DNA from 2 places in the Nonomuraea sp. 3-1Str genome. Region 2 is predicted to be linked to the other one. Evidence: riboswitches for the same ligand, from Rfam matches in the RefSeq annotation. Region 2 holds a riboswitch; the other holds the start of a gene.
What was found. Region 2 has a riboswitch for S-adenosylmethionine ahead of MTP10_RS06290 (aminotransferase class V-fold PLP-dependent enzyme). Riboswitches for the same ligand answer to the same signal wherever they lie in the genome.

Region 1: linked by a shared signal. The riboswitch ahead of MTP10_RS39575 (GNAT family protein) and the one ahead of MTP10_RS06290 (aminotransferase class V-fold PLP-dependent enzyme) in region 2 are both predicted to bind S-adenosylmethionine.

The regions. Positions count from the first base shown of each region.
Region 1 covers NZ_JALHBK010000043.1:16,534-20,920, forward strand. The annotation lists gene MTP10_RS39565 (DUF4037 domain-containing protein) at 1-281, shown strand, start outside; gene MTP10_RS39570 (MFS transporter) at 645-1,790, shown strand; SAM riboswitch class I at 1,870-1,961, shown strand; gene MTP10_RS39575 (GNAT family protein) at 1,969-2,589, shown strand; gene MTP10_RS39580 (hypothetical protein) at 2,642-3,106, opposite strand; gene MTP10_RS39585 (MerR family transcriptional regulator) at 3,649-4,387, opposite strand, start outside.
Region 2 covers NZ_JALHBK010000002.1:533,444-537,830, reverse strand. The annotation lists gene MTP10_RS06300 (cytochrome P450) at 1-1,101, opposite strand, end outside; gene MTP10_RS06295 (TerC family protein) at 1,101-1,838, opposite strand; SAM riboswitch class IV at 1,969-2,084, shown strand; gene MTP10_RS06290 (aminotransferase class V-fold PLP-dependent enzyme) at 2,129-3,451, shown strand; gene MTP10_RS06285 (DoxX family protein) at 3,455-4,141, opposite strand; gene MTP10_RS06280 (NADH-quinone oxidoreductase subunit D) at 4,288-4,387, shown strand, end outside.

The DNA.
Region 1 (4,387 bases), on a different contig from region 2:
CGGCGCTGGCGGCGGCGTACGGGAGGGTGGCCTCGACGCAGAACCGGCTGGGGCTGGCCGCGACGCTGGATGAGCGGGTGCGCGGCTTTCACGACCGGCCGTTCCGGGTGATCGGGGGCGACCGGTTCACGCAGGCGCTGCTGGAGGCGGTGTCGGATCCGGTGATCCGGGGGTTGCCGCTGGTGGGGTGTGTGGACCAGGTGTCGGACTCGGTGGATCTGCTGCTGTCGCCCGCACGGGCTCGGGCGGTCGCGGGGGCGGCGCTCGGCCTGGTGGCCTGAGGTGCGGGCGGGGGCTGCCGGCCCCCCGCGGGTGCCGTGTTGCACCAGGCCGGGTGGATGTGTCGAGGATCGCAACGATCGTCCTGATGCTTGCCCTGACGGCCCGGCTGTTGCGGCGGCGAGGCGGTCACGGCTCGGACCCCGCTGAGGCGGTGTGACAGAGAACCCGACCGGGCTCGATCGGCGGTTGAGGTTGGGGTCTGAGGAACGTCCGAACCGGATCGTGCGCTTCGGGCGCCGGCAGGCTGGACGCGATCCTGCCGCCAGCAGGCGGTGAGGGCGGGCCTTCGAGGAAACTGAGTGCAAGGGGATCGATATGCCTGATGGATGTGATGGATGGCTGGGGGACGGGAGGAAGCCCGGGTGAGTGCCGCGCGGTTGATCTTCGCAGCGCAGGCCTTACGCGGCCTGGCGTACGGACTGGCCGCCGTCCAGCTCGCCACGCTGCTGCTGGCCGAGGGGCTGCAGGCCGCCGGGGTCGGTCTCGTGCTGGCCGCCGTGATGGCCGGGGGCGCGCTGGCCGGCATCGCCCTGGCCCGCTGGGGCGACCGGTTCGGCCGTCGCCGCTCCTACGCCGTGTTGTGCCTGGCCCTGGCCCTGTGCGGGTCGCTGATCGCGGTCGGAGCTCCGGTGTGGCTGCTGTGCCTGGCCGCTCTGTCCGGCGCGCTGTCGGTCGAGGTGGTCGAGTCCGGGCCGTTCACCACCGTGGAGCAGGTCATGCTGGATGGCAGCGGCGTGGCCGTGCGCGGTTTCGGCCTCTACAACGCCGTCGCCGCCACCGCCGGGACCGCCGGCGCGCTGCTGGGCGCGCTCCCGCCCTCGCGGTTGCTGCTCGGCGGGGTGTTGCTGGCCGTGGGCGTGGCTGGTGCGTTGCTGGCCCTGCGGCTGCCCGCTTCGCTGGAGGTGGCCTCGACTCAGGTCTCCGCGCCGGTCCGGCCCCGCCCGGTCGTGGTCCGGCTGGCGGCGCTGTTCGCCGTGGACAGCCTGGCAGGGGGTTTCGTTGCGCAGGCCTACCTGGCCTACTGGCTGGGCGTCCACTACCAAGCTGACACGGCGAGCATCGGGCTGCTGTTCGCGGGCTGTGCCGTCCTGCAGACCGCTTCCTTCCTCCTCGCGCCGGTCCTCGCGGCCAGGATCGGACTGCTGAACACGATGGTCTTCACCCACCTGCCGAGTAACCTGCTGCTGATCGGCGTCGCCTTCGCCTCAGAGTTCCCGGTGGCGGCGGGGCTGCTGCTGGCCCGCGCCTGCCTGTCCTCGATGGACGTGCCCACCCGCCAGGCCTACGTCATGGCCATGGTCCCGCCCGCCGAGCGCATCACCACAGCCGTCGTCACCAACACCGCCCGCTACCTGACCCGGCCCGCCGGTCCCGCGCTCGCCGGGCTGCTGCTGCCCCTGGGTCTGGGCTGGCCGTTCCTCATCGCCGGGACCGCCAAGACCCTCTACGACCTGACCCTGTGGCGGATCTTCCGCCGCGTCGAACTCCCCACCGAAGGCACATCGTGATCTAGGTGGCCAGGGCCGGCTTCGCCGCGTTCTTCACTGTTGACGTGGTTGTCAGTCGTTGGGGACAATCGATCTTCGGTGATCATCCAGAGGATCTGAGGGACCTGGCCCTGTGACGGTCCGACAACCTGCCCAGTACGGGCAAGGTGCCAACGCCAGGAACGATGAGGAAGGTCTGATGAGTGTTCAGCTCGATGTTCCTGTGCTCGCTGGTTCGTTGGTGCGGCTGGAGCCGTTGACGATGGAGCACGCGGCCGACCTGGCGGCGGCCGCGGAAGAGGACCGGGCGTCCTACGGGTTCACGCTGGTTCCCCGCGGGAGCGAGATGCGGGGGTATGTGGCGACGCAGTTGGCCAGGCGTGGGTTGACGCCGTTCGCGCAGGTCCGGGTGCGTGACGGCAAGGCGGTGGGGTGCAGGGGCTTGTGGGATCCGCGGTCATGGCCGGATCGGCCGGCCCTGCGAGCGATCGAGATCGGCTTCACCTGGCTCGCGGCGTCGGCGCAGGGCAGCGGGATCAACGCCGAGGCGAAGCTGCTGCTGCTGGGGCATGCGTTCGAGTCCCTGGGGGTCGCGCGGGTCGATCTGAAGACCGACGCCCGCAACCACCGGTGCCGGCGGGCGTTGGAGCGACTCGGTATCGGCTTTGAGGGTGTCCTGCGCAACTGGTCGATGTCCTGGGCACCCGGCGAGGAGGGGATGTTGCGGGACTCGGCGATGTTCGCGGTGGTCGCGTCCGAATGGCCGGCTGTCCGGCAATCCCTCATGACCCGGCTGGCCTCAGTGGGCACGCCCGGATGAGTGTCCGGCCCGGCGGCGTCGTGATCGACGTCATCCTTGGCCGGGCTCGGAGTCAGACGGTCTCACCCAACTGTTCGGCCAGCTGCTCCAGTCCACCCTTGATGAGTCGCCCGTACTCGTCGTCGCCGAGTGCGCCGATCCCGGCCCGCGCCTGCCGGAGGTGCTCGCGGGCGCGGTCGAGGTCGCCCAGCTTGCGGTAGCACTCGCTGAGGTTCAGGTGCAACGACGGATACAGGGCGGCCACCGAAAGCGGCACTCCGGCCTGGGCCACCCGCTCATCCGTGATCAGGCCGACGGCGGCAAGCGCCCGCAGATCCCACATCAGCTCCTGGTGCACGTCATCCTGCACATCGGCCATCGAGTGGGCAAGGACGCAGACATGCAGCGGGTCGCCTCGCTCGCCGCCGATGTCGTCCCAGATCTGCGCGAACAACTCGCGAGCGGCTTCGCGCCGGCCTTGATGGTGATGCAACTCCACCCCCCGGCCGATCCGGGTCATCGTCGGGTCGGCGGTCATGAGCGGCTCCCTCACGGTCGCAGGTGATCATGGTCAGCCTACTTGCTCTACGTCTCGTACAGACCTTCAAGCCGCTGACCAGCGAGAACGATCGGTAACCCCAGACAGCCGTCGAATATGACCCCGTACGGCGAGATCCAGTTGCGGACTGACCGTCGCCTGGATCTGACCGGCCTGCCGGTGAATGCACGCTGACAATCAGCAACCTGCGATGTCACGCAGAACTGTGTTGGGGCGCTAGGCGGCGGAGGCCGCATAGCTGCGGAGGAAGGCCCGCACGCCTGCGGTGACGAGCCGGGTGACTTCCTCCTGGGGGAGCGGGATGGCGCCGTAGAAGGTCTGCTGGTTCACGTCGTGAGCAAACCCCAGCGTCAGACCCAGCACAAGCTGCGGACGAGACCCGCGCGGTGGCCAAGACCACCCTGCACCGGCTCGCCCCCTTCAGCCCGCTCCCGATGCAGCTGCCCTTCCGTCCGGAAGGAGACATACCGCGCGTCAACTGGGGTCGGCTGCACGGATCACCGGAGTCGAGTGCATGCCGCTCACTCCTGCTGCTGGAGCTCCATGACGTCGGCGACCACGCAGCTGGCGTTGTCGGGACCGCCGGAGCCGTTGGCGAGGGCGATGAGTTCGCGGACCGCCTGCTGCGGCTCGCTGATCTCGGAGAGCACCCGGCGGGTCTTCTCGGTCGGCACGACGGTCGACAGGCCGTCGGAGCAGAGCAGGTATCGGTCTCCCTGCTGAGCTTCGTGCAGGCGCATGTCAGGAGTGTCATCGGCTCCGTGGCCCAGGGCTCGAATCAGCAGCGACCGCTGGGGGTGGGAGGCGGCTTCTTCCGGGCTGATGCGTCCTTCCTCGACCATCGACTGCACCATGGTGTGGTCGTCGGTGATCTGGAACAGCCTTCCCTCGCGCAGGAGGTAGACGCGGGAGTCGCCGATGTGGATGAGGGCCAGTTGCGAGCCGGTCCAGAGCATTGCGGTGAGTGTCGTGCCGGCCTCCTCGGAAGCGGGGTCGACCCCGGCGATGCCGTTGACGGCCTGCTTGGCCAGTTCGACGGCGTCTTCGAGGACGTCGAGGAGGTTGCCCTCCGAGATGCTCTCGGTTTCGAGGTGCTTGAGCGCGTCGACGGCGGCCGCGCTGGCTGGGGCTCCTTGATTGCCGTAGCCGTCGGCGACGGCGAGCAGGCGGGTCCCGGCGTAGGCGGTGTCCTGGTTGCTCTCGCGGACCAGGCCCGTGTCGGACAGTGCGGCGTAACGGATTCCCAGAGGCTTGGCGGTC
Region 2 (4,387 bases):
GCGGTCCAGCAGCGCGCCGAACGACTCCACCATCTCGATGCGGGCCAGCGGAGCCCCCAGGCAGAAGTGGATGCCCGCGCCGAACGAGATGTGCGGGTTGTCGGCCCGTCCCAGGTCCAGCCGGTCCGGGTCGTCGAACACGTCAGGGTCCCGGTTGGCCGAGCCGAACAGCAGCGCCACCTCCGACCCGCGCGGGATGCGCGTGCCGTGGACCTCGATGTCCTCCAGCACCCAGCGCTCGAAGAGCTGGAGCGGCGTGTCGTAGCGCAGCAGCTCCTCGACCGCCGTGGGCAGCAGGGACCGGTCCGCGCGCAGCCGGGCGAGCTGGTCCGGGTGCCGGAACAGCGACCACCAGCCGTTGCCCGTGCCGTTCACGGTGGCCTCGTGGCCGGCGTTGAGCAGGAGCACGCAGGTGCCGGCCAGCTCGTCCTCGGTCAGCTCGTCGATGCCGGCCAGCGCGCTGATCAGGTCGTCGCCGGGGTCGGCGGCGCGCTCGCGGGCCAGCGCCTTGAGGTAGCCCTCGAACTCCTCGGCCGCGCGCACCGCCGCGTGCTGCGCCTCCGGCGTGGGGTTGAGCTCGTACATGCCGCACATGTCGGCCGACCAGGGGCGCAGCAGGTGACGGTCCGACTCGGGGATGCCCAGCATCTCCGCGATGACCGTCACCGGCAGCGGCTCGGCGACCTCGGCGATGAGGTCGCCGCCGCCCTTCTCCACGAACGCGTCCACCAGGCCCCCTGCGACCGCCCGCACGCGGGGCCGCAGCGACTCCACCATGCGCGGCGTGAACGCCTTGGACACGAGCCGCCGCAGCCGGGTGTGCAGCGGCGGCTCGACTTCGAGCATGCCGTTCCGGCTGACCCTCCAGAACGGCTCCTGGAAGTCCGGCTCGGGCGTCCTGCCGAACTCCTCGTGCGTCGCCACGTGAAGGTAGGTCCGGCCCAGGCGACGATCCCTGAGCAGGGCGTTCACGTCGGCGTGCCGGGAGATCAGCCACTGGTCGGTGGGCTCGTAGTAGGTCACCGGGTCCGTACGGCGCAGCTCGTCGTAGACGCCGTACGGGTGGGCGACGAAATCCGGATTCCGGGGGTCAAAGCGCACTACTGCATCTTAGGAGGCTCCTCCGAGGTGGCGAGCTGCTTGGAGTGGCGGCCGCGCATCCTGATGTTCAGGAGCTCCACGATGACGGAGAAGGCCATGGCGAAGTAGATGTAGCCCTTCGGGATGTGCTGACCGAGCCCCTCGGCGACGAGGACCACCCCGATCAGCACGAGGAACGCCAGGGCCAGCATCTTGATGCTCGGGTGCAGGTCCACGAACCTGCTGATCGGTCCCGAGGCGAACAGCATCACCAGCACCGCCACGATGACGGCCGCGATCATGACGCCCAGCTCGTCCACCATGCCGACGGCGGTGATGACCGAGTCCAGCGAGAACACCACGTCGAGCACCATGATCTGCAGGATGACCGAGACGAACGAGGTGGCCACGCGCTTCTTGCCGTCCTCCTCCTTCAGCTCCATGCTGTGCCCGATCTCGGTGACGCTCTTGGCGAGCAGGAACAGCCCGCCCAGCAGCAGGATCAGGTCGCGCCCGGATATCTCCTGGCCGAAAACCTCGAACAGCGGGGCCGTCAGCCGAACCACCCACGACAGCGCCAGCAGCAGGAGCAGCCGGCTGACCAGGGCCGCCCCGAGACCGAGCACGCGGGCCCTGTCACGCTGCTCGGGCGGCAGCTTGCCGGCCAGGATGGAGATGAAGATGATGTTGTCGATGCCTAGGACGATCTCCAGAGCGACAAGGGTGAAGAACCCTATCCAGATCTGAGGGTCGGTCACCCAATCCAGCATCTGCTTACCTCCACATTTCGGTCGGGGACGGCCGGTTTCCCAGGTCCAACGAGTCGGGTGCCGAGGAAGTTCGCGAGGTTGCGATTCATCGGGGACTGTCGGTTATAGTTCGGACGTAGGTCATGAGTGCCAGCACGAAGCCCCGGCTAGCTGGCCGGCAACCCTCGCGTCCGCGGCGGGGTGCCCCGGGTGAAGACCTGGTCCGTCACGAGGTGTGGCGGGCAAGCGCGGGCTCCGAGGCTGCTCCAGGGGTCCGATGGCCTTGCAGGAGGTTCGCCTTGTCCACGTTGAGCATCTTCGGCTCCGCCCCCGCCCAGTCCACCGCCGGCGCGTCCGCCGGTACGTCGCATCCGCGTGGCCACCGGCCGATCCCGGCCGTGCTCGGCGCCGATCTGGAGGTGCCGGTCAGGGGCGGGCGGCTCGTGGGGTACGCCAACCTGGACTACGCCGCCAGTGCTCCCTGTCTGGAGCCGGTCAGCGCCGCGGTCACCGCCGCGCTCCCGGCCTACTCCAGCGTCCACCGCGGCGCCGGCTACGCCTCCCAGCTCACCACCGCCCGGTACGAGCAGGCGCGCCACACGGTCCGCGCCTTCGCCGGCGCCCGTCCCGACGACGCGGTCATCTTCACGCGCAACACCACGGACGCCACGAACCTGCTGGCCGGCTGCCTGCCCGCCGGCACCACGACTGTCGTGTTCGACACCGAGCACCACGCCTCGCTGCTGCCGTGGAAGAGGGTCGTGCGGCTCGCCGCGCCCGCGTTCCCCGGTGAGGCCGTCCGCGCGGCCGACGAGGCGCTGGCCGCCGTGGACGGGCCCAAGCTGCTCGTGGTGACCGCCGCGTCGAACGTCACCGGCGAGCTGTGGCCGATCGCGGCGCTGGCGCACATCGCGCACCGCCACGGGGCGCGCATCCTCGTGGACGCCGCCCAGCTCGTGCCGCACCGTCGGCTCAACCTGACGGCACTTGACCTCGACTACGTGGCCTTCTCGGGCCACAAGCTGTACGCGCCGTTCGGGGCCGGGGTGCTGATCGGGCGCCGCGACTGGCTGGCCGCGGGCGAGCCGTACCTGAAGGGCGGCGGAGCCGTGCGGTCCGTCGCGCCGGGCGAGGACGGGATCACCGAGTGGCACGACGACCCCGAGCCGCGCCACGAGGCCGGCACACCGAACGTGCTGGGCGCCATCGCGCTGGCCGCCGCCTGCGACGCACTCACCGCCACGGGCTGGACGGCGCTGGTGCGCGAGGAGGAGCGGCTGATCGCGCGGCTGCGCACCGGACTCGCCTCCATCGAGGGCGTACGGGAGCTGTCGCTGTGGGGGCCGGACCACCCGCGCGTGGGCATCGTGTCGTTCACCGTGGACGGGCTCACTGCGCGCGAGGTCGCCGAGGCCCTGTCGGGTGACTACGGCATCGGGGTGCGCGACGGCAAGTTCTGCGCGCACCCGTTCGTCCGGCACCTGCTGGGAGAGACCGATGGCGGCTGCGAGGACGGCACGGCTTCGGCGGTGCGGGCCTCGATCGGCATCGGGACGACCGAGGAGCACGTGGACCGCCTCGTCGGCGCCCTGCGCGACCTCGCCGCCCGCCGCCCCGCCTGACCGTCACCGGTTGGGTGGCTTGCGGTGCTCGTCGTTGAAGAGCGCGTCAAGGTCGCTCATGTCCTGGTCGCTGAGGTTGCCGGGCCGGTGTGAGCCGTCGTCCGGAGGGTGCTGCCGGGGCGCCGTCGTGTCCTCCGCGGGCGTGCTCCTGGGCATGGGCTGCGTCGGCGGCGCGGGCTGGGATTCGGCAGGCGGGACAGGCGCCGCCCTGGTGGGTGCGGCAGGCGCGGCTCCTGCGGACGCGCCGGCCGTCTCCTGCGCGGCGTGACGGTGCTCGGCCTTGCGCCGGTACCAGTGGGTGAGCACCTGGTCGACGCTCGCCCGCCCGCCTCCCAGCACGAGAAGCAGCAGGCACACCGACCCCAGTGCCCCGACGAGCTCCCAGCCCCCGCTGGAGCTCAGGATCCCATGCCCGCGGTGGACGAACACGAAGGCGCCGCCGAGCACGACGAGCAGCGCCACCGCCGCCGGCCGCACCAGCAGGCCGATGATCAGCAGGATGCCCCCCACGGTCTCCACGGTGGCCGTGAACGCGGCGGCGAGCTGCGGCAGCGGCACTCCGCTCTGGCCCATCATCTTCGACACGGCCCCCAGACCACCCTGCCACTTCTGCAATCCGTGAGCCACGAAGATCACGCCGATCACGATCCGCACAATGAGCGCGGCCAGATCGAACATCACTCTCTTCATGGTGATTCTCCCCCCATTTGCTGCTATATCTCCCCGCCGTCCGGTTTGGCGATGCGCGTCCATACCGTTCCTTGACCGACCCCGACCGGACGGGGCCGTCCACCCCGCGCTGGATCACCACGGCGACCGGTGGCAGCATGGGCCCTATGACGGAACGCGTGGTCGGCATCGGCGCGGGCGCGAAGGAGCTGGCGACCGAGGACATGATCCTCAACATCGGCCCGCAGCACCCGTCGACCCATGGCG